DNA from 3 places in the Paenibacillus sp. FSL M8-0212 genome. Region 1 is predicted to be linked to each of the others. Evidence: predicted binding sites of a transcription regulator. Region 1 holds the regulator's gene; each other region holds the start of a gene.
What was found. The regulator NrdR, encoded in region 1, represses ribonucleotide reductase genes. The targets are predictions, from matches to a motif close to AACACNATATATNGTGTT.
Positions count from the first base shown of each region.

Region 1 (10,080 bases):
GCAGAAATAAGCGGGCGTATACCCATACTGGCATCTTCAGTTGGCACGAGTACCGCACAGAGGAGGAGTCCGGGGTGCTGCATCATTTTATTTCATTGCTGGCGCTTGCTTTGGCGCTTAGTTTAGATGGTTTTGGAGTCGGGATTACATATGGGTTACGGAGGACTAAGATTCCCCTGTTATCTATCGCTGTTATTTCGATCTGTTCGGGATTGGTTATTGCCTTGTCGATGCAAGTAGGTGTGTTGTTGTCCCATGTGGTGTCACCGGATATCGCTTCGATCGTGGGAGCCGTTATATTGATAGGTATTGGTGCATGGTCACTGTTGCAACTAATTCGAAAGCAAGGCAAAGAACAGCTGGAAACAGACACTGGAATGGGTGAGGCAGCAGAAGCAACGGTAACTGGAGTGGGAGAAGCACAAGAGAGACTGTCGGATTCAAAGGGCAGAAATCAGGTGCTTGCACTGGATTTGGAGCAGTCGGCTTCAAATGGATCACTGGAACGAATGGTATTTACACTGGAGCTGCGCAAGCTGGGCGTTGTCATTCAGATTCTTCGCAGTCCCTCCAAGGCGGATATGGATAACTCGGGGAGTATTTCTGCTCAAGAAGCGATGTGGCTAGGTATTGCCCTGTCTCTGGATGCGTTTGGAGCAGGTTTGGGAGCGGCACTTCTGGGATTCCCTACACTATGGACAGCACTCATTATTGCACTGTTTAGTGGGGCTTTTCTGTCACTCGGCATGAAGGTGGGATTACGATTCTCAGCTCTGCGCTGGATGCGAAGACTGTCTGTATTGCCAGCGCTATTGTTAATGATTATGGGAATAATGAAGTTGTTATGAGGTGAAACGATGAATATAGGCTTAACCGGCGGGATCGCGACAGGCAAAAGCAGTGTTTCCGCCTATCTCGCCAGTAAGGGAGCGTTGCTCATCGATGCAGACGTTATTGCCCGGGAAGTTATGATGCCCGGGCATCCCGTGTTGGCCGCCGCTGTTAAGCGGTTTGGACAAGCCATACTGAACGAAGATGGAACACTGGATCGGAAAAAGCTCGGAAGCATTGTTTTTCAACAACCTGAGGAACGAAAGGCATTGGAGGCTATTACACATCCGGCGATCCGAAGAGAGATGCGCGAACGGGCTGCTGCATACGAATTGCAACATCCGGATAAACTTGTGGTGTCTGATATTCCATTGCTCTACGAATCAGGTCTGGAGGACGGTTTCGAGGAAGTCATGGTCGTATATGTCCCGAGATCGGTGCAACGAGATCGCTTGATGAGTCGGGATGGAATGACTGCAGCACAGGCTGAGGCTCGAATGGATGTACAGATGGATATTGAGCGCAAAAAACAGCTGGCAGACATTGTCATCGATAACAGCGGCTTATGGTCTGCGACGGAGCAGCAAATTGACTCATATCTACAGCGTAAGGGTTTGTTATGAGAATATTGCGCAAGAAACGTGTACTGCTGTTGATGTTTGTGTCCTTTGTACTGGTGTTATTTCTGAATACAAACTGGATGGCATGGTTCTATCCCATTCATTATAAGGAAGAGATTCGTGCCCAATCTCAGAGTTATGAGGTTGATCCGTTTCTGATTGCTTCCATTATCAAGGTGGAGACCAATTTTAAGACAAGCAAAGAATCCAAACGAGGTGCCATTGGGCTCATGCAACTGATGCCGGACACGGCGAATTGGATACTGGAACAAGCCAAAATTCCCGACACTTCGCTGGAGGAATTAAAGCACGAGCCTGAACGAAATATTCAATTAGGCACATGGTATCTGCGGAATCTGTCCGATCAATTCGATGGCAATGAAGCAGTTATGATCGCTGCCTATAATGCGGGACCAGGCAAAGTAAACAGTTGGCTTAGAGATGGTGTATGGGATGGCTCGTTTGATACAGTGAAAGATATTCCGTTTGGTGAGACGCGTCACTATGTACAAAGAGTCATTTACTATTATAATCAGTATGTAAAGATCTATAATACGTTCTAAGTATATAAGTAGAAGCACAGAGCAGGCCGGTTGTTCACCGGCCGCTCCATGCTCCTCTGTGTAGCGTATTACGATGCAGATATTATTGGTATTGACCTGCCAATTGCTGTTCTGCAATTGTTACCAGACGCTTCGTGATGTATCCACCGATCGAACCGTTCTCGTAAGAAGTCATGTTACCTTGGTATCCGTCTTGTGGGATGCTGATTCCGAGTTCTTGAGCAACTTCATATTTCATTTGCTCGAGTGCTGCGGAAGCTTTAGTTACCACCAAGTTGTTGGAGTTACCATTGCTTTGTGCCATTGCTGTTCACCTCCTCGCGGGTTGGTAAAAGTATTATGTGTCGGCAATGCGTTTTTCATTACAAAATCAGTACAGGGAATATGTGGTAAAAAGTAAAACGTGGGAAGTGATCTGATTTGAAGTGTCCTTATTGCGGTTATATGGGTACCAAAGTGCTTGATTCGCGTCCGGCCAACGAAGCAAAATCCATTCGTCGTCGCCGTGAGTGTGAGCAGTGTGCCCGAAGATTTACAACGTTTGAGATGATTGAAGAGACTCCATTGATTGTCATCAAGAAAGATGGCAGCCGGGAAGAGTTTAGCCGGGACAAGATTCTTCGCGGGCTTATTCGTGCCTGTGAGAAACGTCCAGTCTCCGTTGAGACGCTGGAGATGATGGTATCTGAAGTGGAGAAATCTCTGCGTAATACAGCTGATGCTGAAGTTGAGAGTCGCCAGATTGGTGAGCTATTGATGGAACAGTTGTTTCCAGTTGATGAAGTGGCGTATGTCCGTTTTGCGTCGGTGTATCGTCAGTTCAAAGATATCAATATGTTCATGAAAGAACTGAAATCCCTGTTGTCCAAAGACAATCTGGAGGATTAGTGAAGTGGGGAAAGGGAGAAGAGCAGTCTGGAGTTCCAGTCCGTGTGTACCAGAGAAATCGGTTGTTCTTCTCCAATCACTTTGGATCTTAAAAAGTGATTGACAGCGAAAGCTGGATTTTATATGATATAGGAGTCGCCTGTGGAACGTTGCAGTGTTGGACTAGTTATCTATTTCATATCCTGGGGCCTTAGCTCAGCTGGGAGAGCGCATCGCTGGCAGCGATGAGGTCAGGGGTTCGATCCCCCTAGGCTCCATACCTTAAAATCGTTGAAACCCTTGTATAGCAAGGGTTTTTTTTGTTGCTTTATTAATCAGAAATTGTACTCTTCGAGCAGAATTTTTTGAACTTGGGAACGAAGTCTTAATTAATAAATTTCCATTCAATATTATATTACTGAACCTACACATGATAGGTTGTTCTCGCAAGAGTCGAATGAAATTGATGAGCATTCGACTCTTTTCTTTTTCCAAAATTAAATCAGGAAGATTCGTAACCATGCACCTAGGCGATGACCTCTCCTCCCTTGAATCGTGAAGTTTAAAGTTTTCTTTACATTTCATCTATGAGATAGCTTTTTTGATAAAATATAATGATGAATGTTGACGTAATTTTATCCTACAACAGACGAATTGGATCGGAAAAAGGCTTATTAAGGGTTATAGAGAGGACTCATTTAAAGCCGTATGACGCGATCAAAATTGCAGCATTTATGAGTCTTCGTTGGGATTACTGACAAGTCGGAGGTGGCGGTTAAAGATATAGATTCGAATATTTACAGTTTACTAGAATTTATTGTGCTCGTTTAATCGTTACTAGTTTTTTATTAATGGAGGGTGTTAGAGATGAGAGATACAAGACCCAATACCCAAGCATGGCGATTTAGTTCAATAAGCCAGATAGCAGCATGGAAGTTGTTCGTTCGGATATTATTAATTGTAACGTTGATCGTATCAATGCTTCCGTCGGCAGCATCGACCGTATCGGCGAGTACAGGGGTAACGTATTTAGACGAGAACGGCGTAGAACAAACGCAAGCTGATGTAACGATCATCGACAGCAACAATTTTGAGGATTATTCTACCCTTTCAAGCGGCTGGTATTTGTTCCGTGGTTCATGGACTAAGTCTAGCCCGATTATGGTAGGGGGCGGTGCCCATATTATCCTTGAAGATAACAGCGATGTAACGGTGTCCGGGACTGACTACGATGCCGGAATTTATGTTTCTGTTGGCAGCTTGAAGATTTTTGCACAATCTACTGGAGCAAGCATGGGCAAGCTGGAGGCTAATGGTAATCTGTATAGCGCGGGTATCGGAGGTAGTAGTGGGACGATTACGATAAATGGCGGCGTTATAACAGCCACTGGTGGTCAGAGTGGTGGCGCGGGTATCGGAGGAGGTAGTAGTGAGACGATTACGATAAATGGCGGCGTTATAACAGCCACTGGTGGTCTGTATAGTGCGGGTATCGGAGGTAGTAATGGGACGATTACGATAAATGGCGGTGTTATAACTGCCACTGGTAGTCAGGGTGGCGCAGGTATCGGCGGGACGATCATTGTGAGTGGAACTTACGAATATTGGACGAATACTGAAAATAGCGCGCCTAGTGCGATAACGGGGCGCGGCAGTTTCGACGGAGATACTAGCACATTCGTAGGATTTGCATACGTCAAATTACGTTCAGTCGAATTAATTAACAGCGCAACGATTACGGTGACAGCCCCTGTGACAGGAGCTATGCCAAGCCTGGCAGCAGATGTCGGCACAGCGAACTTTACGTCGGAAACTGTAGCGTGGAGTCCAGCTGCGACGACATTCGGCGGAAATACGTCCTACACGGCTTCCGTAACATTGACGGCGGAAAGTGGATATACATTTGCCACCACGCTAACGACGGCAACGATCAATGGCAACACGGCTACAGTGACGAATAACACAGGCACGACGGTGACCCTATCGTATGCATTTGCAGCAACAGCAGCGGAGATTAACAGCGCAGCGATTACGGTCACTGCACCTGTGACTGGAGCTACACCGAGTACGACAGCAAATGTAGGAACGGCGAAATTTACGGCTGGAACTGTAGCATGGAGTCCAGCTGCGACGACATTCGGCGGAAATACGTCCTACACGGCTTCCGTAACATTGACGGCGGAGAGTGGATATACATTTGCCACCACGCTAACGACGGCAACGATCAATGGCAACACGGCTACAGTGACGAATAACACAGGCACGACGGTGACCCTATCGTATGCATTTGCAGCGAAGGCAACTCCTGGCGGTGGAGGCACATGGGTACCACCTTTACCCCCTAAGGACTCATCATCGCAGCCTGAACCGAAGCCTGAACCTCAGCCTAAACCGACGACGGTAGATGTATTTAACAGCAACATTTTGAATAGCGCTAGCCTGGTCGAAAAACTTGATGCCCTAGCTGCAGCAGCAGAGAAAGAGAATACGATGGCGGATTTTGCGGATACTCATGGGCACTGGGCAAAACCAACGATCGATACTTTTTTGAAATTGCAGTTGATTCAAGGCTATGAGGATGGCACATTTAGACCTAATGCAACGATTACACGCGCAGAATTCACTACGATGCTGAGTCGCGCATTCAACATCCAAACTGATATCAGCGGTAATGTGGCGTTCAAAGACCTCGACAAACACTGGGCGAAAGATACGATCGTAAGTCTTGCCGCGTTAGGGGTAATCACAGGCTATGAGGATGGTACATTCATGCCAGAGCAGACGATTACACGTGAAGAAATGATTATCATGTTGTCTCGTATCATTAACCTGAATAACGTGGCGAAAGACACATCCAAAGGCTATTTCACTGATCTGAATCAGTCCTACGTAGCAAGTGAAATTAGAACAACAGCGCAAGCGGGCATCGTCAACGGCAAAGAAAAGGATCGCTTCGATCCTAAAGGCATGGCGACTCGTGCAGAAGCGCTCCAGATCATTTTGAACGCACTGAGACTTGATCCGCAGGTGAAGTCGTTGTTGGATTCACTAACTTAATGGATTGCAGTATGTCATACTCCGTTAGTGTGAATAGATCGGAAATGAAATGGAAAAAACCTAGTCAGGACAAGGCTTCCACGGTTTTAATCGAACCACGTCGGACAGCCGTTCCATTGCTGGCAGGGATGAGGTCAGGGGGTTCTATTTCCTTAGGCTCAATAAGAGTGTGACAAAAAAACGGCAGAGATGCCGTTTTTTTTGTTGGAATCAAATGTTTCTGATGTCACAGCAGGAAAATTTGTTTCTGTTTCTCTGTGGCTAATAACGAATGTAGGTAATTGACGCACAATGTTCTAGTGGAGTACCTATCATAGCCGAGACAGGTCGCTTTCACTTAGCCGAATATTCGACGAATCTTACAAAGATCGTGGCTACTTCGGCGCGGGTGGCGGTGGCTTTGGGAGCAAAAAAGTTGTCCGGCTTGCCTACTACAATGCCGATGTCCCGCAGTGTCTGAACGGCCTCCAACGCCCAGGAGCTGATCTCACTCTCGTCCGTGAAGGATTTAGAGTGGCTTTCAGGTATCTCATAGCCTTTGTACTTCATGTAGTTGTACAGTATTACCAGCATCTGCTCGCGCGTCATCGGTGAATTGGGGTCAAACAGGTCTGCGTTTGTACCGTTGATTATGCCTTTTTCGGCCGCCCACTCGGCTGCCGCGGTGTACCATTGTCCGTCCGTCACGTCGCTAAAGCGGGAACTCGTGTAGCTGGAGAGGTTTACGTTCTCAAGATTGGCCAGTACCTGCACGAACATTGCACGCGTCATTGCGTTGCCCGGTGAGAACGTTGTGGACGTCGTGCCGTTGAAAAGATCGTATGTGTAGGCGAAATTTATATCGTTGTAGAACCAGTCGTCCATGTTGACATCCCTGAAAGGATTGCCCGATATCACGAGGAAGCCCAGTGGGATGGCGTCATCAAACGCCAGCTCCGTACCCTCACGGATGTTCAGCGACATGCCGTTGTCTAAGCCAACTCTTGCGCCGCTTGATCCTACCACAACCGTTCCGCCGCTCCGTATCTTCGATCCGCCGTGGATAAGCACCTGGTTGCCGTTTGGCAGGTTCACATGCGCGTCTTTGCCGACTACTGTGATTGTACCGTCGCTCGCGATCGTCGAGCCGCCAGAAATGGTCACCGTGCTGTTGCTGGCGGGTAGTGTCACTTCGGCGCTCTTGTCTGCCGGAATGGTTACCTTACCGTTTGAGTCTATCGATGTGCCTTCGGGCACCTTGATCTCCGTCCCTCCCTTGGTCGTAATCGTGCCGCCGCCGGGCAGGGTGGTGTTGCCATTTTTGTCTGTGATAGCGGGTTTATCCTTCGGTGTATTCAATGTGTAGGTCGATTTCGACATTCCAGCGTCTGTCCCGGTGTTCGTATTGTTAGTGTTGTGTGTATTACCACTGTTGCTTGTATTACCGTTGTTGCCCGTAGTACCACCAGAACCAGGTACGGTAGGAGTCGTCGTCTTCATCGGCATGGCCGTCACACTGATCTCCGCGCCGTCGCCCTTCGCGTTCACTGCGATGATGGTGAAGTTGTAGTCTTGGCCGTTTGTCAGGTTCTTAAAGGTATATTGGGTCTCCGTCGCATCCAGTGTGACCGGCGTCACGTTGCCATACCTTACCTTGTAGCCTAATATCGGACTGCCACCGTCGTCAGCAGGGGCGGTCCAGCTCAATGTGACCTGTCCGTTACCGGCTGTCGCCTTGAAGCCGCTCGGTGCACCGGGTACGACCGGTTTTCTCTGCGCGAACATCCAATCAAAGACATCTGTGTAGTCATTGTTCCAAGCCGGCAAGTTAGAGGACTGCGCCGTAGGAACTATACTCCAAGTTCCCATAGTGATCTGATTGTAAAGAACCGCTGCTTCCACTTCATGCGCTATATAATCAGCCAGAACAGGTGTATTGGCAGGATTAGGCCTCAGATTCGGCTGATCAAATTGATTGTAGGGCCACGTAAGAGCCTCATTACTCTCAAAGCGTGAAGCCCTTGCGTTGATCATTTTCGGCATATTGTTATTGATGAAGTTATTGAGGTTAGTCTGGTAGCCTCCAACATTATGAGCATTTAAAAACATCCAATAGGCCAGGTTGTTGTGAGCGTCATTGTCCTTAGCGTTCGGTGATCCGCTTACCGGGGCCATAGGTGCAGCGGCAGCGAAGAAGCCAGGATAGCTGTTAACTAAGTTGTTTGTATACTGGCCGCCCCAGGAGAAGCCCGCCGCGTAAACACGATTAGGATCTACTTCACCGCTGGCAATCAGGGCGTCTATGACCTTCTTAACATTTTCTGTTGAGGGAACAGATACGCCATTATAGGAAATATTCAGTACATGACTGGCGTACTTATCGGGATTTTGCTCCATCTTTTTCATTAGAGCGACCGAGCCGTTGGCGGATTTCATGGCCGCTTTTTGGTCTGTCGCAGCATTTGTGCCGCCGCGTGACATGCCGTGAGTATAAACATACAGCGGCAATCCTTTGATCACTTTACCGTCTTCATCCTTGTGAAGGTAGAGCGAGCGATTGACCGAATTGTCCGTGAATGTTGTAAACTTGTCAAGGATCGGATTCACAACTTTTTCCTGTTCAAAAACCACGTTGCGAAGTGGACTCCCCTCTGTCAGTACGATTTCACCTTTTTGGACAATGGTGTAAACCTGCTTTGTCGAGTTACTGCTGCCATCCAGCGTTGTGTTGCCGCCGCTCTCTGAATAAAACTCGGACTCAACAACGATGTAACGACCGCTCGCCAGTCCGTCCTGATAATCTGGTGAATTGCTAACCTGCCCCACATAGCCGCGTACCTTTGGCTCGTCATTAGCGTATACCCTTGTGATCTTGCGCGTCCCTTCAAAGGTCACTGCTTCGCCGTTCAGGGTCGTGTTCCTAGCTGATAAGGCAAACAAGTCCGGATTAAGCGCGGAGCCTAACGCCGACTTCCCCTCGCCTAAATCAATGATAACAGCCGTTGTGTACTCGCCACTGGCGAAGTTGTCATTCCACACGATAAAGGGAAGTATCCCCGCGTCCGGATCATTTTTGAATGTCACATGAATGGTATGGTTAGCCTCAATATTCGAAAAGGTATACGTGCCAGCAGAGAGAGTCACGGTCTCGCCGTCTACTGTTACAGTATCTACAATTTTGCCGTAATCAGGGGTAAACGTAATGTCTTTGTTAGAGCCCCGATCAACTCTGAGAACATCGCCGGGTGGGTTGGACATGATAGAGCCGCCCGGTCCCGCAGTGGCGGTGATTGAAAATCTGGTGTCGACTTCATTGGCTGAAATGAGCTGCAGGCTGTCTGTAAATGAATCAGAGCTGGTATAAGCCGCGTCGGGAATTCCAAAAGAGGAAACGACTTCATAGCGATCAGCGCCTTGTTCTGTCGAGTTATTGATATAGACCTCAAAGGTAAGCATTCCCTCCTGTAAGATCAAATTTCTTTTGGGTATTCTCATCTCCACGATATATCCTGTTTCCGTGATCTGGGTCCATGCAGCTCTGCCTGGAGCGGCCTGCCCTGAAAACACACCCGTCGAGCTGACGCGCCATTGGTTAGAGCCGCTGGTTCCGGTGCCGACATAAAACTCTAGACTGTCATACCGGTGATCTGCGCCAGCTCCCTGATATAGATTACTGTCATTCACAACTACGCGGGCATATATGTAGTCATGATCCCAGAGGATTCTGGCTGTGCCCGTGGCATGGGGCCTTGGGTCGCTGGGCACAGTGCTTTTGTTGATGTGATGTTCCATGGTTTGGCTCCAGAGTGGGTCGTTTGACCCGAGTTCGGGAGTGCCAAAAATGGCAGTCGGTGATTCATTCGTTACTGCTGCGATCTCGATGTCTTCATTGTCGGCAGCATAGCTCGTAGGCATTAGCGACGCTGCCATTATGAAGCAACAGAGGAACGCGAGCATTCTACTAAATCGTTTTGGCATAAATGAAAATCCTCCTTATTTTTTGGTCGGTGCGCTCATGGTTTCACCTGCACCATATTTGGAAGCGTTTTACAAGCGCCCAACTATATATATTATGTTCGTCAGGGGTTCAATCCTTTAATTTAAACCTAGCGTATATTTACAAATGAAAACGATTACTTCGAAGTATAGGGATAGCGTTGCAG
Region 1 covers NZ_JBBORP010000001.1:307,191-317,270, reverse strand. The annotation lists gene MKX68_RS01350 (manganese efflux pump) at 75-848, shown strand; gene coaE (dephospho-CoA kinase) at 858-1,454, shown strand; gene MKX68_RS01340 (lytic transglycosylase domain-containing protein) at 1,451-2,014, shown strand; gene MKX68_RS01335 (alpha/beta-type small acid-soluble spore protein) at 2,097-2,318, opposite strand; gene nrdR (transcriptional regulator NrdR) at 2,435-2,902, shown strand; tRNA gene MKX68_RS01325 (tRNA-Ala) at 3,087-3,159, shown strand; gene MKX68_RS01320 (S-layer homology domain-containing protein) at 3,848-5,938, shown strand; gene MKX68_RS01315 (S-layer homology domain-containing protein) at 6,272-9,895, opposite strand.

Region 2 (10,080 bases), 160 kb from region 1:
AAAAGCGTTTTGCAGAGGATTTCGCTATAAGCGACACATTCAGTCTCATGTTATACTGAGATGGTCAATTTCTAAAATACGATACTGGGAATGTGATAGGATATGGTCAAATCAGTCAAATATACCTCCTAAATGAAGGCATTATTCAAATTTAGGAGGTTATAACTTATGTTTAATTCAATCGTGTTAGATCAGTGGGATCGAAAGCCATACTTTGACCACTACTTGAATCAGGTCAGATGTACCTACAGCATAACTGCTAATCTGGATATCACTCTATTGATCAACGAACTGAAGCTTAAAGGATTGAAGTTCTATCCCGCTCTTATTCACATGATCTCTACGGTTGTCAATACACACAGGGAATTTCGAACCTGTTTTGATGCAGAGGGGAAATTGGGCTATTGGGACGAAATGTCTCCGAGTTATACGATTTTTCATGAGGACGACAAAAGTTTCTCAACGATCTGGACAGCATTCCATGAAGATTTCGAGACATTCCACATTCGTTATCTGGAAGATATGAAGAATTACAAAGATCACAAACAATTCGTTGCCAAACCCAATGAACCACCAAATACATTTCCCGTTTCCAGTATTCCTTGGGTGAACTTTACGGGATTTAATCTGAATATTTACAATGAGGGAACCTACTTGTTACCTATTTTCACGATGGGGAAATATGTTCAACAGAACGATAAAGTATATCTTCCCTTATCCGTTAAGTTACATCATGCCGTGTGCGACGGCTACCATGCCGGTGTTGTATTTAATGAATTGCAATCACTTGCAGATCGATGCCAGGATTGGTGTTAGTTAGCTAAATGACAAAAAGGCATTCCTGACTTCGTAATGGAGTCAGGAGTGCCTTTCTTTTTCTCTTTTTTTCAAGAGATATTTAATTGCATTTACTGTACCCACAGCTGCTGCATGTTTTGCATCCTTCCACATTCATCAGGGATGCCGAGCCGCATGAAGGACATAAATCTCTCGATTCGGTAAAGGTTTTCTGATCCTCCACTTGTGGATATGCGCTCTTATCTTGGTTCTGTTCTTGTAATGCTCCAGTTTCGTTCTCCTGAGCATTGCTCTGTACATGACTTTCCAATGCTTTGGCGACTGCATCAGCAATCGATTCAACCCTATTGGCTCCGAAGCCAATCGCTCCCGAACCACCGATTCCCTTGAGATGTTTGATCAACAGTTCCACCTTGTGCCCATGATCTCCGTATCGAAGGAACAGAGAGCATACTCGACCGAGTGCCTCAGCCATGGCAAACACGTCCGATCCCGCTTTGCCCACGTTCAGGAAGATCTCACCCGGCGTTCCCTCCAGATCATTGATCGTAATGTAAGCCATCCCGAATGGCGTATTGATTTTGTATGTCGCACCACGCAGTACCTGAGGACGGCTTCTATATTGTTTATCCAGCACTGTAGAAGAGGAAGGGACTTGATCGGAAGAATGCGTTCTAACACCAACCTGGCTATTGGAAGTTCCATCACTTGCCTGCCCTTCCGCATTATTCGGGTTTTCTATTGCAGATACGACTGTCTTCTCTTCAGCTTCCGCCGTGTTCTGATCTCCAGCCTTGGTCTCTTCCTTCTTCAACGTGGACAACACCTGCACATCCCTGCTGCCGTCGCGGTATATCGTTACTCCCTTGCAGCCAAGGTCGAAGGCCAGTTCGTACAGCTCAGCCGTATCCTCCACTGTAAAATCAGCCGGACAGTTGGCCGTCTTCGAGATTGAACTATCCACCCATTGCTGAATCGCAGCCTGCACCCGGATGTGATTCTCAGCCGACAAATCCATCGCCGTCACATAATAGTCTGGTAAAGCTTCACCCGGATGTTCATCCAGCCAATCTTGTGCGATCGGTACGAACTGTTCATCATAACCTAGACGGCTTTGACGGAAATACTTGAAGGCGAAATACGGCTCAATACCTGTTGATGTGCCCACCATCGTACCTGTACTTCCCGTTGGCGCCTGTGTGATCAGTGTGACATTTCGAATGCCCTGTTTACGAATGGCCTCTCCCACTTCAGGGTACGTCGCAACCATGTTTTTCATGAATCCACTCTGTAAGTACGGTTCAGCTTCGAAAGCTGGGAAAGCTCCCTTCTCTGCTGCAATCTCTGCCGATGCCAGGTAGGCCTCCTTTGCCATGAATCCATACAGTTTATCCAGAAATTCAAGGGATTCAGGACTGCCGTATCGTATACGCAGCTTAATCATCAGCTCTGCCAATCCCATCGTGCCAAGCCCAACCCGGCGTTCACGCTGCTGATTCAGTCTATTTTCCTCAAAATGATATGGTGTTGCATCGATGACATTGTCCAAAAATCTAGCCGAGATACGAGTGGTTTCCGCCAGTTCATCCCATGCCACATCATGATTTGTTTCATCGTAGAATTTGGACAGATTGATCGCAGACAGATTACATACACCCCAGCCAGGCAAACCTTGTTCCCCGCACGGATTAGTACAGATGATCGGATTGAAGTACCAGCTGTTGGACATCTGGTTATAGTACTCCATGAATACCACACCAGGCTCTGCCGATTTCCAGGCTGATTCAATAATGGTATGCCAGATTTCGCGAGCCTTCAGTGTACGATAGTGCACCACCGAATGACCTGCGGCTTTCCATTGCTGCATATCCCCGTTCCACTCGGTATCATAGTCCGGATCGTTTGTATCGGGAAAAACCAAATCCCAATCTCCATCCTGCTTGACAGCCTCCATAAATGCATTGCTCACACATACAGACAGATTGGCATTGGTCACCTGCCCCATCGTTTGTTTCACGGTAATAAAATCCAGCACATCCGGATGCCAGTCATTCATCATGAGCATGAGCGCACCCCGGCGGCTTCCGCCCTGTTCAATCAGTCCAGTCGTATAACTGAACAACCCGCCCCACGATACGGAACCGCTGGATGATCCGTTGACACCTTTCACCACCGCTCGTCGAGGACGCAAAGAGGACAAATTAATACCAACACCCCCACCACGTGCCATAATTTCCGTCATCTCGGTCAAGGTTCTCATGATGCCACCCCGACTGTCCTGCGGAGATGGAATGACATAACAATTGAAGAGTGTCAACTCATCGCTTGCCCCCGCGCCCGCAGCAATACGGCCTCCGGGTACTAACTTCCAATCTTCCAATACGGAGCGGAACTTGGACTCCCACGTTGCCCGCTGATCCGCTGTGGATTCTACAGATGCCATTGCTTTGGCAAGACGGTCCCACATCTCTTCCGGTGTTTTTTCTATGTTGAGTGTCAATTTCTCCACGTTTGTCTGGATGATCTCTCCACTTCGAATCCTTACTTGTACAAGCTGGCCCTGACGTTCTATGATTTCGCCCACTTCCTTGGTTGGGAACTTGGGATCATCCTTGGTTAATACCAATACCACATCTCCGACCTTGGCATGATTCGGATCAGCATCTTTCCAGGCGTATCGGTCCAGAAATATTTTTTCGCTAAGTCCTTCTAATTGATGCGATCGTTGGTTTGATTTCATCGCTACGTTCAACCTCCCCGAATAACGCTACATTTTCACTACAAGAGTAAATTATGATAAAACACCACATATAGTGATATAAATTCAGTATAATACACCATATATTGATTTTCCATATGACTTTTATCACAGTCCATCTTCATAGACTCCCTATACTCGGACAAGCTTCTTGTAAATAAACTGTAGTTCACATTGGTTCAACTAAACTTTTTACACAAGAACGGAGAGGACAGAAATAACCTGAAGAAGCGAAGCGTTCGCCTAAAAGCTTTCTGAAAGAAAGCTGCATCGGAAGCATACGCTAATCCCGGATTTCCCCCTCCAGAAAAGGGAATCAAAGAAATCTGGGGATAACAGCGATTGGAAGGTTGTTCTGTCATCGTAGTGTTCGTGCAAATAAAATGTAGTTCAACTTACATAGTTATGAACTGACTCTCATTCGTCCATACTATTACCTACGAATAAAACGTCATCACGTATGGCAGGGGAGGAAGCACCATGAACCGGAAGAACCCGCACCACATGAATCAACCAGTAGCCGAACTGCCCGTTCCGTTGGAATTTGATCGGAGCTGGATCAATCAGTTGGAATCACGACTGGATAAAGGAGGCCCTTGGGGGGATTATCGACTCTTCCAACTGGGCATTCAAGCCGAAGAAACCAATCTGATTCCCAATTTTGACGAGATCCAGTGTTTGAAGCATCTGCAAGGCCTTACTCCACTCCCTCACCAGATGGACACTGCTCGCAGAGTATTATTTGAAATGTCAGGCCGGGCCATTCTCGCCGATGAGGTGGGTCTTGGCAAAACCATTGAAGCCGGTCTCATTCTGAAAGAATATATGGTTCGGGGTCTCGTATCCAAGGTACTCATTCTCGTGCCAGCATCTCTTGTGTTGCAATGGGTGCGGGAGTTGAATTCGAAATTCGGCATCCCTGCTATTGCCCAGAAAAAGGCTTATTCCTGGCAGAATGAAGTGGTTGTAGCTTCCATGGATACAGCCAAACGTGACCCGCATAAAGATATGCTGCTGAATACCGATTACGACATGATTATTATTGACGAGGCTCATAAACTCAAAAACAAGAAAACAACCAACTATCAATTCATGCTGAAATTGCGCAAAAAATATTGTCTGCTGCTTACAGCTACACCTGTGCAGAACGATATGAGCGAGTTGTTCAATCTGATCAACCTGCTGAAGCCCGGTCAACTGGGTCGTCAGGGTGACTTTGCGGCCAACTTTGTTGTAGACAAGCGGGTTCCGAAAAATCAGGAACAGCTTAAGAACGAGTTATCCAAAGTCATGATTCGTAACCGTCGCGGAGAAGGCCCCGTTCAATTTACCAAACGGAATGTCTCCAACGTGAACTTGCAACTATCGCCCGAAGAACAAGCGCTGTATGATGGCGTGACTTCCTTTGTTAAAGACCAGTATCAGGAAGCTGGCGGCAATCTGAGCAGCATGCTATCCCTTGTTACATTGCAGCGGGAAGTGTGCAGCAGTCGGGATGCCGTGTTCGTGACACTGGTTAATCTGTCGAAGAAACTTCCGCTGGACTCTCCCCTTCGGGACAAAATTTGGGAACTCGTGGCCCATATTAAAGCGATCAAGGAGAATACCAAAGCGGAGAAAACGATGGAGCTGGTTCGGAACATGAATGAAAAAGTCATTATCTTCACCGAATACCGGGCCACGCAGGAGTATCTGCTAAACTATTTCCGCAACAACGGACTTACAGCTGTACCCTATCGGGGTGGCATGAATCGAGGCAAAAAAGACTGGATGATGGATCTCTTCCGCGGGCGTGTGCAGGCCATGATTGCAACCGAAGCGGGTGGCGAGGGCATTAATCTGCAATTTTGCCATCATATGATCAACTTTGATCTGCCTTGGAACCCTATGCGGGTAGAGCAGCGGATCGGTCGGGTACACCGGCTTGGACAGCAAAATGACGTGAACATCTTCAATTTATCTACAAGCGGAACCATTGAGGAACACATCTTGAATCTATTGCATGAGAAGATCAATATGTTTGAGATGGTGATCGGCGGGCTGGATGTCATTCTGGAACGGCTGGAGAAGAAGGAGTCCATTGAGAAAAGTTTGTACAAAATCATGTTGGAATCACAAAATGATGAAGATATTCGCCGTAAAATGGACTCACTTGGACAATCGCTGAACTCCATTCAACGTGAGGTTTCAGATGAAGGCCCTGCCGTATCCGGGTTGTTAGATCTTCGAAAAGGAGGCAGCTAACTCATGACCATGTCGCCCCATGAAGTGCAGGCTTATGTTCTCACCTATCTGGAAGCACTTGATTGTCAGATTATGGAGCGTTCTCCCGCCCATGTTACAGTCAAACTCTCGCCTGAGGCGGACAAAGCGTTGACCAATCGCCCCTATTATTGGGGGTTCGTGGAACGAACCGGAGCACCCGCTGAGACGATGTCCTTTACATTTATATTTGATCCTGACAGTTATCAGCAGGCCATTGAAGCAGCAGAAGCCAAAGCTGCGCAAGCATCACCTCCTGTTGTACCTAACCCTGAGGGAACAAATGGCGTAACCAATGGCAGTCCTCAAGGCGAGCCACCAAAAGAAACTATTCTAGGCCGTTACTTCGGTATTACGCCATCTCTGCCACAGCTGGGGCCAGGACGAATATTGCGTGAAGAAGTGGTATACGGTAGTCGCAGACTCCAGCAGATTTTCGGCGCAGCCCGTGAAGGCGGCGCCTTCGTAAATCTGTTCGAGCAGGCTGCCAAACGGCAATTGCGCGCTACAGCGCCAGCTGTATATGAGCCTTGGCTTGGTGTCTGTTTCAAGGTGGAATTCGCCTGTGATTTGAAACGGGAGGAATTGCATTTTCTCGGCATCTCCCTTCGCTCGGGTGAAATTATAGAGAAATTCGGCACCAAGCTGAACCGACGTGATCTTAGTCCGAGGCTGGCGGAGAACATGCATGTACAGACAGCTAAAGTTTCGTTATTTGATGCCGGAGCTGCTTTGGAATCTCATTTGACGAACCGCTTGCTGGAACTCGATTATAGCTGGGCAGAGAAAGCCCAAGAGCGGCTTGATCTGGAGCTGGACGTGTTGGACACCTATTATGAAGCGGTACTCCGAGAAGATACACCTGAGGTAGAATCACCAGGTAACGTAACCTCAGACACGGAGAATGTCCATTCTGACCGCACGCCACCTGCACAACTGAAAAAAGTTGTGGATATAAAGAACGCTAAACCCATTGGAGCAGATGTAGAACTGGCGGCAGAAGCCGCAGTACCGATCAACTCCGAGACAGATGCCGAAGAAGAGAAAGCAAAACAGGCGGTAATAGATCGTGAAGCTATGAAACTGCAGTATGAGACACGCCGGACCGAGATGATCTGGCAATATGAACCCAAAGTGAAAGTGACTGCCATTAGCAGCGGCATGTTTCACTTAAGATAGACGAAGACACTACTTTTCCTGCAAATGCTGGCAAAAGTAGTGTTTATTCATGATCAGCTGCCCGACAGGTTGCGGCAACCTTTGCATAGCCTGTCCCCTAGAATGAAACTAGAACCCGCTCAGGTAACGGATAAATGAAAAGTAGGTGTAAATTTGAAACGATTCTTTCATACATGTTGGAACAACGCTCGGAAAACAACCTGTATAACCTTGGGCTTGCTCAGTTGTCTTGCCCTGTTCTCTTTTTGGTCGATAGCCAATGCAGAGGAACAAAAAACGTCTTCGCTATCCCCCGCATCATCAACAGAGTATAGCCCCGAACATCATGGCATTCAGAATGAAAAGCTAGCTCCCGCTGCTGTGCAACGGTTTGCAGAGCAACAAGCTGTTACACTTGGTACAGTGAACGGCGAAGCGCATTGGAAGAACGCCGATCTGGATTTCTACCCTCTGGGTCCAGGTACACATAGCTGGCTCGTACAAGCTGAGTTTGAAGGCAACCCTATCGGATATATGATTATTACAGCCACAGAGCAGGGTCAGATGATGCTTAGTGAATATGGTCATGGAGAACAGTCACCATACAACAATGAACTTCTTGGACAAGCCTTGGATCGGCAACATGTGAACCTTGAGGCATTACTTGCTGGCGGAGGAGAGCTTCATCTTGGTTATGCTCTTCCCCTGCTGGCTTATTGGAAAGTGGAGCAACCTAATCATCCTGCACTTTATATTGATGCTACGAACGGAGATGTACTGCCGTCAGAGTTCCTAAACCTGCTGGAGGCTGATTCCAAAAAGAACTCTGCCAGCATAACTGATTTATCCACAACGCCATCTTTATCAGTCGATCCACTTCATCTCCGACCCGTCTTCAATCCGGCTGACAATCTGTTGTGGATTACCTCCAAGCCTGTTGCTGCCGACCGGGCACAAGATGTGATACAACACGGGGAGAATCAAGAGATTGTTTTCTCAGCGGATGATCGTAACGTCGTATACGGCGGTCCTCTACCCGTTAGCGGTTATCAGCTGTGGCACACAGATCAGGAAGCAGAGTCCATTCTATATGTAGCGTTAGGCGGAAAATCATCCATTCAACGCTTTGTCCCTTTGAGCACATTGCAGCAAGATGGCCATTTTTACATCGTAAATCCTTGATTATCAGCAAAATCTTAAGATACAGTACAGTCAGATAACCTGTTAAACAACAAATAAGACGCCTTCCCATTTTATTAAGGGATTGCGTCTTTTGGTTTTACATTAGTGAAATAGGTAAGCGATAGTCACCCTTTACCCGAAGAACTTCGTTTATGGGACTGTGTATCGAATTCTTTTTCCTTTTTCCCCACCCACAGGGATACAGCGAAAGGGATCATACCAAACCACTTCATCGCCCACGGCTCTTTCCTTTTGGTGCGACCTTTCCGCTCTTCCTTCGGCGTATCAATATAATGAACAACACGCTGCGTAATATATTTTACCAATTCATCACTTTTGGCCATAATTCTGCCTCCTTCGCTCCTGCACATTCGCGGAGCTTACGATAGTTCTATTGTGTGCAGGATGTCTACTGGTTAAACATTTTTTTATTGAAAGGAGTATGAAAAACCTCAGAATGCACAGTCTAATGCCAAAGGTATCCATAGAGTCATTAATCTGCATTCGATACCTATTTCATTAAGGAGTGTGTATTCCCATGTATAAGCTGCTGACCGCTTCGGTAGCCTTGCTACTAAGCTTCCATTGCCTACCCATGCTGCCCCATGTCGCTTATGGAAAAGCAGCCCCGTCCCAGAACAGTCCATCCATGCTGCCGGTGACCGATGGAGATGCTTATCGCTCAAGTCATCATGCCTTTGCAGCACCCGTTATCCTGCTCGATGTAGGCCATGGCGGTATTGACGGTGGTACATCAGCCCAAGGTGTGCTGGAAAAAGATATCAACCTGGCCATTAGCGAAAAGGTCTATCTCCTGCTTCGCAGCAAAGGTTATGCCGTTATCATCAATCGACTTGGTGATTATGCACTTAGTGATGAGAACCGCTGGCTGAACAGCCGCTCCCGTCATACCAGGGATCTTGCCCAACGTAAAAGCCTTAGCGAAGAAGTAAGTACAGATATTGTGGTCAGCATCCATGCGAACTGGAGTCCCCGATCGGCCGCACACGGCCCGGTGGTATTGCACCAGAAAGAAGGCAGGAGTTATTTGCTGGGCCAATCCATTCAGGACGCTATGAACAAGTTGTACGGAACGGAGCACGGGGTCGTATGGGGCAAGCCCTTTTATTTATTGAATTACGTGAAGCAACCTGCCGTCATCGTCGAAACTGGATTTTTGAGCAATGCGGCAGATCGAGCCAGAATGAGTGACCCCGCTGAGCAAAAACGAATCGCCCAATCTATTGCCAACGGCATTATTTATTATCTGTCGGTAGTGTAGGAGCAGAATGCCATTGCCACACATCTCGAACCAGATCACCGATTCCTACAAATTGAACCTGATTTTGCAGACGGGAGACGGATTCACGAATCACTGCGGATGTGTTCATTCCCGTTTGACCGACATGACCAATGACAACACAGATATCCTTGTCGATTGCACGCTGAGCTGCCAGATCCATTTGCTTGCGAATATGTTGCTTCGAGTTTTGATCATCCAGGAAAATGTCATTACCTACAGGTGGCATATTTTTGGATATGGCCAGTTCCCCCACCACCGAGCGAAAGTTCGTACGGCTGTCCACAAAGAAAAGGCCCCGCTCCTTGCATACATCGAGCACAATGGACATGATGCGTTTGTCTGAAGTAATTTTGGAACCCATATGATTGTTCATGCCAATTGCGTGGGGCACATCATCAATCGCTTTCTCCACTCGTGAGCGGACTTCTTCATCTGTTAGATTGGATGTGATTGCACCAGGGCCCAGCCATTCAGGTCGTCCTTTCTTGGGTTCCATGGGCATGTGCACAATCACATCCATCCCCTTTTCATGTGCAGCCATCGCATCTTTCTTCGTTGTTGGCAAAAAAGGCATGACCGCTACCGTTAGTTTAACTGGCATCGCCAAGATCTCTGCCGT
Region 2 covers NZ_JBBORP010000001.1:149,540-159,619, forward strand. The annotation lists gene catA (type A chloramphenicol O-acetyltransferase) at 169-816, shown strand; gene MKX68_RS00600 (adenosylcobalamin-dependent ribonucleoside-diphosphate reductase) at 899-3,538, opposite strand; gene MKX68_RS00605 (DEAD/DEAH box helicase) at 4,037-5,800, shown strand; gene MKX68_RS00610 (YqhG family protein) at 5,804-6,997, shown strand; gene MKX68_RS00615 (hypothetical protein) at 7,208-8,158, shown strand; gene MKX68_RS00620 (YqzE family protein) at 8,284-8,502, opposite strand; gene MKX68_RS00625 (N-acetylmuramoyl-L-alanine amidase family protein) at 8,697-9,440, shown strand; gene MKX68_RS00630 (divergent polysaccharide deacetylase family protein) at 9,415-10,080, opposite strand, start outside.
Region 2: MKX68_RS00600 (adenosylcobalamin-dependent ribonucleoside-diphosphate reductase) is a predicted target of NrdR. The motif match lies at 3,599-3,616, and genes of this name have one in related genera.

Region 3 (10,080 bases), 2.7 Mb from region 1:
ATGTATGTGTCCGGGATCATCGCGAAGTTCTATAGTATCCGATTGCCTTTTCCCTCGTTACGTGTTCAGTTGATCGGCGGCTTATTATTCGGTATATATGGCACAGTACTCATGAACTATTCTTTTCCTTTGAACGAGACTACGATTGTAGATCTACGGCATCTGGCCATCGTTACCGCAGCGGTATATCTGGGAGGATTGGCTTCGGTCGTTACGGGACTAATGATCTCGATCCTTCGTATTCTGATGTTCGGCTTATCTTCCTCTGCCATAGATGCAGGATTTGTCATGACACTGATCGGACTGTCCGGTGTATACTTCGCCTATGCTCCCTGGTCCAGACTGACCAAAATAATTACAATGAATCTGCTTGGCATAACATTAATCTTTATCATCCTTATGTTGAACACGGACAGCATGAATTCATTAATGAAGGTATATCCGTTACAAATGACCATTTCCTTTGTCGGTGGATTATTTATCTATTTCATCGCTGAATTCATTAATAAATCCAATGAAATGTTATTTCTATTGGAGAGAAGAGCATCTACCGATCATCTTACCAACCTGAGCAATCGACGACAGTTCGAAAAATCACTTCAACTGGAACTTCAGCGTGCGAGGGATTACCAACAGAAGCTTTCCTTGCTTGCCATTGATATTGACCGATTCAAAAAGGTAAACGACACCTATGGTCATTCCGCCGGCGATGCGGTCCTGAAGCAACTTGGACAACTGCTCGTTGAGCATGCGCGTTCTGCTGATATTGTGTCACGAAACGGTGGGGAAGAATTCGCCATTCTCTTGCTCGACTGTGGACACCGTCAGGCCGTAGCTACCGCCGAATCTATACGGCAGGCTGTAGAGAAATACCATTTTGCTCTGCCCGATGGACACACGACACGTCTAACCATTTCCATCGGTGTAGCCGTGTATCCCGATCATTGTGATGATCATGACGATGACGATTTCTTCGAACAGGCCGACCGTGCTTTATATGAAGCGAAGAATACAGGGCGTAACCGTGTGTGTGCCTTATCTTTTCGTTCCTTGCCTCTTACACTTTAAAGTAAGATCTAACCTTTCAATAAACTAACCTTTTCAACCTTCTCAAAAAAGGGATGTCTCGCTCGCCTATTCAGGCGCACAGGACATCCCTCTTTTTATGGATCATTACATATCATCTCAGCTTGTGTGCTGACAGGAAATCAAGCAAGAATGCTCTCAATCTCTTCGATAATGGCAGCATCCAGCTTCACGCCAGATGCAGCCGCGTTCTCTTTTACCTGCTCGGGACGACTCGCCCCTACAAGTGCACTGGATACATTGTTCTGGCGTAGAATCCAGGCAAGGGCCAGTTGGCCAACCTTCAGATCCAGCTTGTCCGCCACTTCAATCAGTTGACGAACTTTCCCGATGCGATCCGCATTGATCTTTCCTTCGTCCCATCCTAGCTTAGCCGCACGGCTATTCTCTGGGATATCGGAAACGGACGTATATTTCCCCGTCAATAGACCTTGAGCAAGCGGGGAGTATACGACTTGTCCGATGCCTTTACGCTCGCCAAGCGGGATAATCTCATTTTCGATATAACGGTCAAACATGTTGTACACTGGCTGATTGACCACGATACGATCGAGGAGCAGACGATCTGCTGTACCTAATGCATCTTCCATCTGAGCCGCAGTCCACTGGCTGACGCCAACATATAAGACTTTGCCTTGGCGTACCAGATCATCAAGAGCGCGGAGTGTTTCTTCAATTGGTGTTTCAGTATGATAACGATGGCAGTAATAGATGTCGACATATTCAACGCCCAGGCGCTTCAAGCTGGCTTCACATTGCTCCTTGATATGTTTGCGAGACAACCCCTGGTCATTCGGACCATCACCCATTTTGCCAAATACTTTGGTTGCAAGTACATAAGAGTCACGGGAATATGCTTTGAGCGTCTGCCCCAGCAGTTCTTCTGCTGCACCCCGTTCGTATACATTGGCAGTATCAAAAAAGTTAATGCCTTCATCAAATGCAGTTTCAATTGATTTCACCGCATTCTCACGTTCCACATACCCTCCGTACGTCAGCCAGCTTCCCAGGCTGATCTCGCTCACTTTCAGTCCGCTTCCACCTAATCTGCGATAATCCATTGATTGCATATCCTCCTCTGTTGGTTATAAAGATGAAGTTCACTTTCTATTGTAACGTAACCAGCTCGGAATAAAAGGGCTTTGGCTCAGAAAATGGAAAATGCAAAGAAGCGCACCTATAACAGGTACGCCAATTAGTATATTCCTTCATCTGTCTGCTCGTTTAAGGCAGCGTAATACTCAATGCATTCAACAGATCAGCCTGTCTGACCGGCTTGGTCAGAACAGCATCAAAGGCTTCTGCTTCATGCAATTCAATGTGCATACCATAAGGAACAAGAACAATGACGGGCAGATTCTCCAGTCTCTGTTTCAGTTCATGTACAAAGTCGGCTGCGCCGCCTTCCAGTAATCCCATATCCACAACGGCTACATCCGGCATGAATCCTTCCTTGATCCAATCATGCGCTAATGTCAAACCCGAGGTCATGTGTACATCCATCTCCCACCTACGCATCAGGGAAGAGACGCCTTGCAGAATGTCAGGGTCCTTGGCAAGCAACACCTTTTTCCCTTTTAACCGCTGCTGAACACTTGCGAGTTGAGGTAACTCCCAGTATCTGCGTAACGGAAGGGAAATGTTGAATTCCGTCTCATTTTCCTGCACACTACTCACCTGAATACGGCCATGCATGAGAATGGCAAGATTCTGGCTTACAGCTAAACCCAGATTGCTTCCAATCAGTTTTTGAATATTCAAATTTTCATCTTGGCTGTTAAAGGTTTGTGTCTTCTTGTCCGATAACATCTGACCCGTGTACTTCACCTTGAGCAGAAGTGTACCGTTCTCTTCCAATTCTTCTCCATTCACTACTGCTGTGATCAGAACGGAACCTTCACGCGTTGAATCGAGAGCATACTGAATGACGTGTGCAAGCAACTGTCCAATCTTGACTTCATCACCAACGAACACTTGAGATACATTCAGTTCAAGATTTAATCCCAGCTCAATGTTCTTGCCTGTCGCAATACCGGCATAGAGATACACCGTATTCTCAATGGTACCTACCAGATCAAACGGATCATCATGTATAACCGTTTTACCTGCTTCATTAATATTGAAATTCATCATATTATTAAGCAAGGAAAGCAGAATATTGCCGCTTGTCTCAATCATGTTCACATATTGGGACTGCTCCTCGGGCATATCCGGTGTGCGCATCAGATCTGTCAGTCCCAAAATACCGTTCAAGGGATTGCGAATCTCGTGACTCATCAACTTCAACATCTGTGTTTTGGTCATCGCCTCAGATTCGGCTCGTTCTTTCTCTGCCTGGAGCTGTTCTTGCATTTGTTCCGAATCACTCAATTTCCGCTCCTGAACATGCAGCGTACTTTCCAGATCGACAACATAACCCAGGAATACAGCCATCGCCTTCAGTGTCTTCAAATCGGTTTCGCTGATCACATACCCAGGATCATCCATCAGACAGATGGTGCCAAATGTTTCGCCCGATCTTCTCATAATAGGCACGCCCACGAAGAAACGATTGCCAAGTCCGCTCGTAACGCCCATGGATCGTGTCATCGGATGTTCACATGTATCCGGGATCGTAAGAACACTCCCGTTGTCTCTTAATACCAGGCTGCAATATGAATCCGTAAATGGAAGTGCACTGCCTTTAACAACTAACTCTTCCGTACGATTAAAAGCCTCCAAAATGACATTGGTCACCCCGTCATTGGTGGCAACGAAGATGGTATTAACCTTCAATATACCGCTTAATACGTCTACGATATGGGCCGCAGCTTCCTTAATATCTTCATAGAAGCCTCTCGTAATGCCTTCTGCCGTCCCCATGATCCACCCCTTTTGTCTTAGCTGCACTTTCAAATCTGTATATCAGAATGTTTAATCACGTACAGGGGTTCATCAAGAATCCGAATAACTGTCACAATCTATACTTATATGATTAACACCGTAGAAGTAAAAGAGAATCATACTCCCTGCCGATAGCCTGTTTTTGGACAAAAGCAGGTCTTGAGTTGATGGTTTAACAACCAAAAATGGTTTGCAAATCGCCTTTTCAGATGGATGAAAGTCCATCTTGTCTCACTTCGAATATTATCCTTGCAGGATAACTAGAAATTATACGCTTCTACTCAGACTTTGGGAACCTTTATCCACAGCAATTAAAGGAAAGTCCACGTTGCCCACTACGTTGTGTGACCATTATCACACCCAAAAAACCACATATAGTTTATAAATGGATAATATGAATCTACATATAGTATTTAACGTGAATTGAATGATACCCAAAATCATTTTAGGAGGAACCTTACATGAACATGCTTGAGTATGCCACTCCACCGGCATCCGATCTATTATCCGACCTGGGAAGACGAATTATTGGCGCAGAAGACGCCGATACGCTGAGGGAAAATGCGAATCTGAACGGAGACTCCTTCAGCGGCAAGATGAGCAGGCTCGGTTCGGAGACAGCCAAGTGGCATGCTCTGCGTCATGTGTTGCCGGAAGAGCTTGCCCAAGCTGTGGAGAACGGGGATCTGTATGTACACGATCTGGATCAGTATGCGCTTGGAACAACCAACTGCATCTTTATCCCGTTTGACCGTCTTCTTGCTGCGGGTTTCAATACAGGCAACGGATCGGTTCGCACACCTCAGACGATCATGTCTGCAATGGCCTTGGTTGCGATCATCTTCCAATCCCAGCAGAACAGTCAATATGGCGGTGTATCGGCCAATAAGATTGACTGGGATTTGGCCCCTTATGTACAACGATCGTTCCGCAAACATTACCGCAAAGGGCAACGCCTCTTTGGTGAGCATGCCCTGCTTGAGGATGAACAGCTTTATCTGGACAGCATCGAAGCGAAAAATCAGTGCCCGCGCGCATATGCCTTCGCCTATGAAGAGACTGAGCTGGAGACAGGACAAGCTGCTGAATCACTGATTCATAACTTGAACACAATGAGCAGCCGGGCAGGTGGTCAGATTCCATTTACTTCACTGAACTATGGATTATGTACATCAGCAGAAGGACGGTTGGTATCACGCTCGTTGCTGGAAGCAACCATTCGTGGCCTGGGCAACGGGGAGACTCCCGTGTTCCCTCAACATATTTTCCAATGTAAACAAGGGATCAATCAGGCTCAAGGAGAGCCGAACTATGATTTGTTCCGCCTCGCAGTCACCTGTTCATCCCGGCGGATGTATCCCAACTTTGTCAATGTGGATGCTTCTTTCAATCTGCCTTACTATCATCCGGAAGATCCGGATACGATCATCGCAACTATGGGATGCCGCACACGTACACTGGCTGACCGGTTTGGTCGCAATCGTCAAAGTGGTAAAGGTAATCTGTCCTTCAACACTATTAACCTTGTCAAGCTCGGCATCCGGTTTGGCATCTGCCAAGGTGCCAGAGCTGTTGCTGACCGTGCCGGATTCTACACGGCTTTAGAGTCGGTTATGCATAATGCCGCTTCCGGCCTACTGCACCGCTACCGAATTCAGACAGCACAGCCTGCCAAGGCATCGGACTTCATGATGCGGGAGGGTGTCTGGGAAGGTGGAGAACAGCTTGACCCGAACGAGCCGGTTGCCGATCTATTAAAGCATGGAACGTTATCTCTTGGTTTTATCGGTCTCGCAGAATGTATGACAGCTCTCTATGGGCGCCATCATGGGCAGGACCCTCATGTACACCGCGAAGCGCTCAACATTATTCGGACCATGAGAGAGTTCTGTGATCGGATGAGCGAGCAGCATAACTTGAATATCACACTGTTTGCCACACCTGCTGAAGGGTTATCCGGCAAATTCACGAAGATCGATAGAGAACGATACGGCCTCATTGCCGGAGTTAACGATCGTGAGTATTATACGAACTCATTCCATATCCCGGTATACCACACTCTTCCAGCTTATCGGAAGATTGAACTGGAGGCCCCATTCCACACTTTATGTAACGCAGGAGCAATCTCCTATGTGGAGCTTGACGGGAACGTTCGAGCCAACACCGCAGCTTTCCTGCGAATTGTACAGTATACACTGGCGCAGGATATCGGTTATTTCTCCATTAATCATCCGATTGATCGCTGCCCTGCATGTGGTTATGAAGGCGTCATCGGGGATGTATGCCCAGGCTGTGAAGCCCACGAGAACCATGTGCACTTCCAGCGGTTACGCCGCGTAACCGGTTATCTGACTGGAGATTACAAAGTACGCTTCAATGCTGCGAAGCAGGCCGAAGTGCGGGATCGGGTGAAACACCGGTGAATCTATATGGTTACATTCCGGAATCGGTAAATGAAGGGACAGGCTTACGGGCCGTGTTGTTCATCAGCGGATGCCGACACGCCTGTCCGGGCTGCTTCAGTCCGGATTCATGGAGCTTTCGAGCGGGTGAGCCTTTTACAGAGGATCGGCAGCAGCAGATTCTGCATGAAGTGACGACCCATCCGCTGCTGGATGGCGTTACGTTATGTGGTGGTGATCCCTTTTTCTCAGCAGCAGAATGTACGTCATGGGTTCAGCAGCTCCGCGCTGCACGTCCTGATCTGACGGTATGGGCATACACGGGATTCGAATATGAGGAGCTGGTCACCGACCCTGTGAGAGCGGAGCTTGCCCGATTGTGCGATGTGATTATCGACGGGCAATACGTTGAAGCAGAGCGTGATGTCTCCCTGCCCTTCCGCGGCAGCCGGAATCAACGTTTGATTGATGTGCCTGGCACAATGGCAAGTCACACCATTGTGACGCACACACTCATATGAGGCAGTATATTATCCAAACCATGGCGAAGCGAGTACAACCGCTGTAATGAACAGCAATTGAAGCATCAGACGTGGGAAAACTGGCCACACAGCTTTGCCGCCTATGGTTAACTTCTCACGGGCCGCATGGACATTAGCCGGGAACATGACAATGAGCATGAGCAGCAACCCTGTAGAGGCAATCCATGCAACACCAGGTATAAGTAAACCAACTGCGCCTGCGATCTCCAGGATTCCAGTCCACGTGACGATTTTCTCCTTGTGAACTAATCCACGAGGAACCATCTGAACCAAATCGGATCTGCGTTTGCCCCAGTGTGCGGATGCGCTCAACAAAAACATGACGACAACCGCACCTTGCAACGCAGGATGCCAATGATTAAACATCGGAACTCCAAGCCAGCCGATCCCGCGAAGTATCATAAAAGTTGTGCATAATGCAATAAGTGGTGCCATTTCTTATCCTCCTTCATCATCTTTACTATAAAAAGATCCGTATCAGTCTTGTTGCTTAAGCATGGTAGACATGAAGTTAGCTATATCTGCAGAGTTCAAGTGTGACCTTCCGCTTGTATGCATTGAGGTGCGTACCCGCAGTCCCATGGAGAGCAGTACAAAAAGTTCTCCCATCTGCTCTGCATTAATCGAGCTATCTATCACACCATGTTTGATTCCCAACTCAATCCACTGCATCGAATAGTTGACCGACCTATCGTGAAATTGCTGTAGTGCTTCGGACACCTGAGGTTCGTCCTCTTTGCCCAGCAAATAAAGCAAGACCTTATTGGTCATTGATCCCTGCTCCTCCAGACCGACTAAATTCGCAGCGATAATCTGCATCGGACCTTCAAACGTCTTGATATCTGCTTTCGCAATGGTAGACAGAACGGCAGAGTGCACCGTCTCCAGATGCTCCATCAGAACCCAGATAAATATTTCGTCCTTGCTTCTAACGTAATGAAAAATCGCCCCTTTGGACAATCCCGAGCGTTCCATAATCTCTTTTAAGGTAATCGCATGGCAGGCTTTCTCTTGTAACAGTTCCTTGGTAGCTCCCAATAACTGAGCCGTTGTATGTTTCCGTCTGTCTTCATTCTTCAAGTACGTTTCCTCCCTTGTTTACTCCTCTACTCTTTAAAAGAATTATACAAACCGACTATCGGTTTGTAAATAAGAATAGTAATTAAGCAATCTTTAACTGGTTCTCGGACCATTTCCCGCATAATTGAAGCATTCGTAGAGACCTGCCTTAAAGAAATAGGTTTTATCCATTCTCTCTACTTCCTTCTCTATTGCATGACGATATATTATATAGGTAGTTAGTAATTTAGCATTTAAAATTTAACCGTTTACATAAGGTAGCCAGGGAGGAATCATCTTTTATATGGATATTGTTCAAGCATTAATTACATGTATGCCTTTCTTTCGAGATACGATTCGTCAGGATGTAACCCTCTCCGTTATTGATCATGAGAAATTCCTATATTTCTCAGCAGGGGAATCGTTAAAACAACTGAATTATCAACCCGGCGACCCTCTATTGGATGGAAATCGAAATTTTGCTGATCTCAACGGCGGTACAGTCAAACGATTTGATCACTACCCTAAAGATTTATTCGGTGTTCCTTTTGACGTGGCTTTTATCCCCATTAAAAATGAGAAAGGTGAAGTCATCGCCCTGTTCAACCTGCTCTACAGTATGGATGACCAGGACCAGCTGCAACAGCTCATGGATGCTACCGAAAATCTGACCAACCAGTTAATTGACAGTGTACAGCATGTAGCCGCACACTCCGAGGAGCTCAGTGCCACAACCGAAGAGATCAGGAATAACTCCAAACAAGCCGTACAGAAATCAGGCAATGTAACTCAGGTTGCCAGTTTCATTCGTGAGATCTCCGAACAAACCAATCTGCTCGGCTTGAATGCAGCCATTGAAGCGGCTCGTGTAGGTGAAGCAGGTGCAGGTTTCGGCGTAGTAGCCAAAGAAATTCGCAAACTGTCTGTCGATACCAAAGAAGCAACGGCCCGTATTGAAGATTCTCTTCTCTCGGTTCGGCAATCCATTCAAGGCATGGAGAATGAACTTGGTGAGATCACTGCAAGCTCCCAAGAGCAGGCTGAACTCGTAAATAATTTCATGAGCACAATTGAGCAACTAAATGAAACCAACAAACAATTGAAGCAATTTGTGCAAAAAATGATTACGTTTGACGGTAAATAAAAATACGTTTAATGAAACAAACGCGGTTCATATCATAGAAATTTGCATAATTCGATTCCTGCCGCTCAGGGGATTTATGCAAAATGGTCATTAAACAATAAACAAAAGCCTCCGAATAAGTTCGGAGGCTTTTTCATGAGTTATTTGACTTAACGAATCTCGAAGTGGCTGATGCGGACACCTGCAGACAACACAATATATACATCCTGCGCACCTGATGCACATGTGAGTTCCGCCTTCACGGTAGACCACTGCTGCGCTTCACCTTGTGCCAGTTCCACACGTCCTGCGAGCGTACCGTCTGGTGAACCGAGTCGAACTTCTAACACAGCGCCTGCTTGTTCTGCGGATACACGAGCTTCAATTACTGCTGCCCCACTACCCAGATCAGCATCTTTAAAGGCAATCCATCCTTGCTCTGCAACTACACGGACAGCACTTCCACCCTCTTTGCTCTCATCCAGGTCAACACCCAGGTAAGCATCATAATTCTCGGCACGAGTAGCCACAGCCAGATTACGAGCAGGGATTGTCTCTCCTTCTACCGTCAGGTCTGCAACCAGCTGAACATCAGAGGATGACTTGGCAACCATAATGGAGTAAGTTCCACTTTCCACGACATAGCGATCACGAGTTACATCCCAGATTGCCAGTTCCTGTACAGGCAAGGTGAAGTTGACTTTCGCTGTAGTTCCAGCTTCGATATGAAGACGACGGAATCCTTTTAATGTTTTGAGTGGACGTTTCACCCGGGATTTGCCTGCACGAACGTACAACTGTACAACTTCGTCACTGGCGATTGTACCGGTATTGGTCACATCTACAGTTACCGTAACGTTGTCCTCTGTACCCACTTGAGCTGGGCTAAGTTCCAAATTGCTGTATTTAAACGTTGCATACGTCAGACCATGTCCAAACGGATACAATACATTACCTTCAAAATATTGATACGTACGACCAGATT
Region 3 covers NZ_JBBORP010000001.1:2,991,365-3,001,444, reverse strand. The annotation lists gene MKX68_RS13365 (GGDEF domain-containing protein) at 1-1,068, shown strand, start outside; gene MKX68_RS13360 (aldo/keto reductase family protein) at 1,209-2,147, opposite strand; gene MKX68_RS13355 (ATP-binding response regulator) at 2,311-3,948, opposite strand; gene MKX68_RS13350 (anaerobic ribonucleoside triphosphate reductase) at 4,431-6,392, shown strand; gene nrdG (anaerobic ribonucleoside-triphosphate reductase activating protein) at 6,389-6,892, shown strand; gene MKX68_RS13340 (DoxX family protein) at 6,902-7,348, opposite strand; gene MKX68_RS13335 (TetR/AcrR family transcriptional regulator) at 7,391-7,993, opposite strand; gene MKX68_RS13330 (methyl-accepting chemotaxis protein) at 8,277-9,116, shown strand; gene MKX68_RS13325 (glycoside hydrolase family 3 C-terminal domain-containing protein) at 9,266-10,080, opposite strand, start outside.
Region 3: MKX68_RS13350 (anaerobic ribonucleoside triphosphate reductase) is a predicted target of NrdR. The motif match lies at 4,366-4,383, and genes of this name have one in related genera.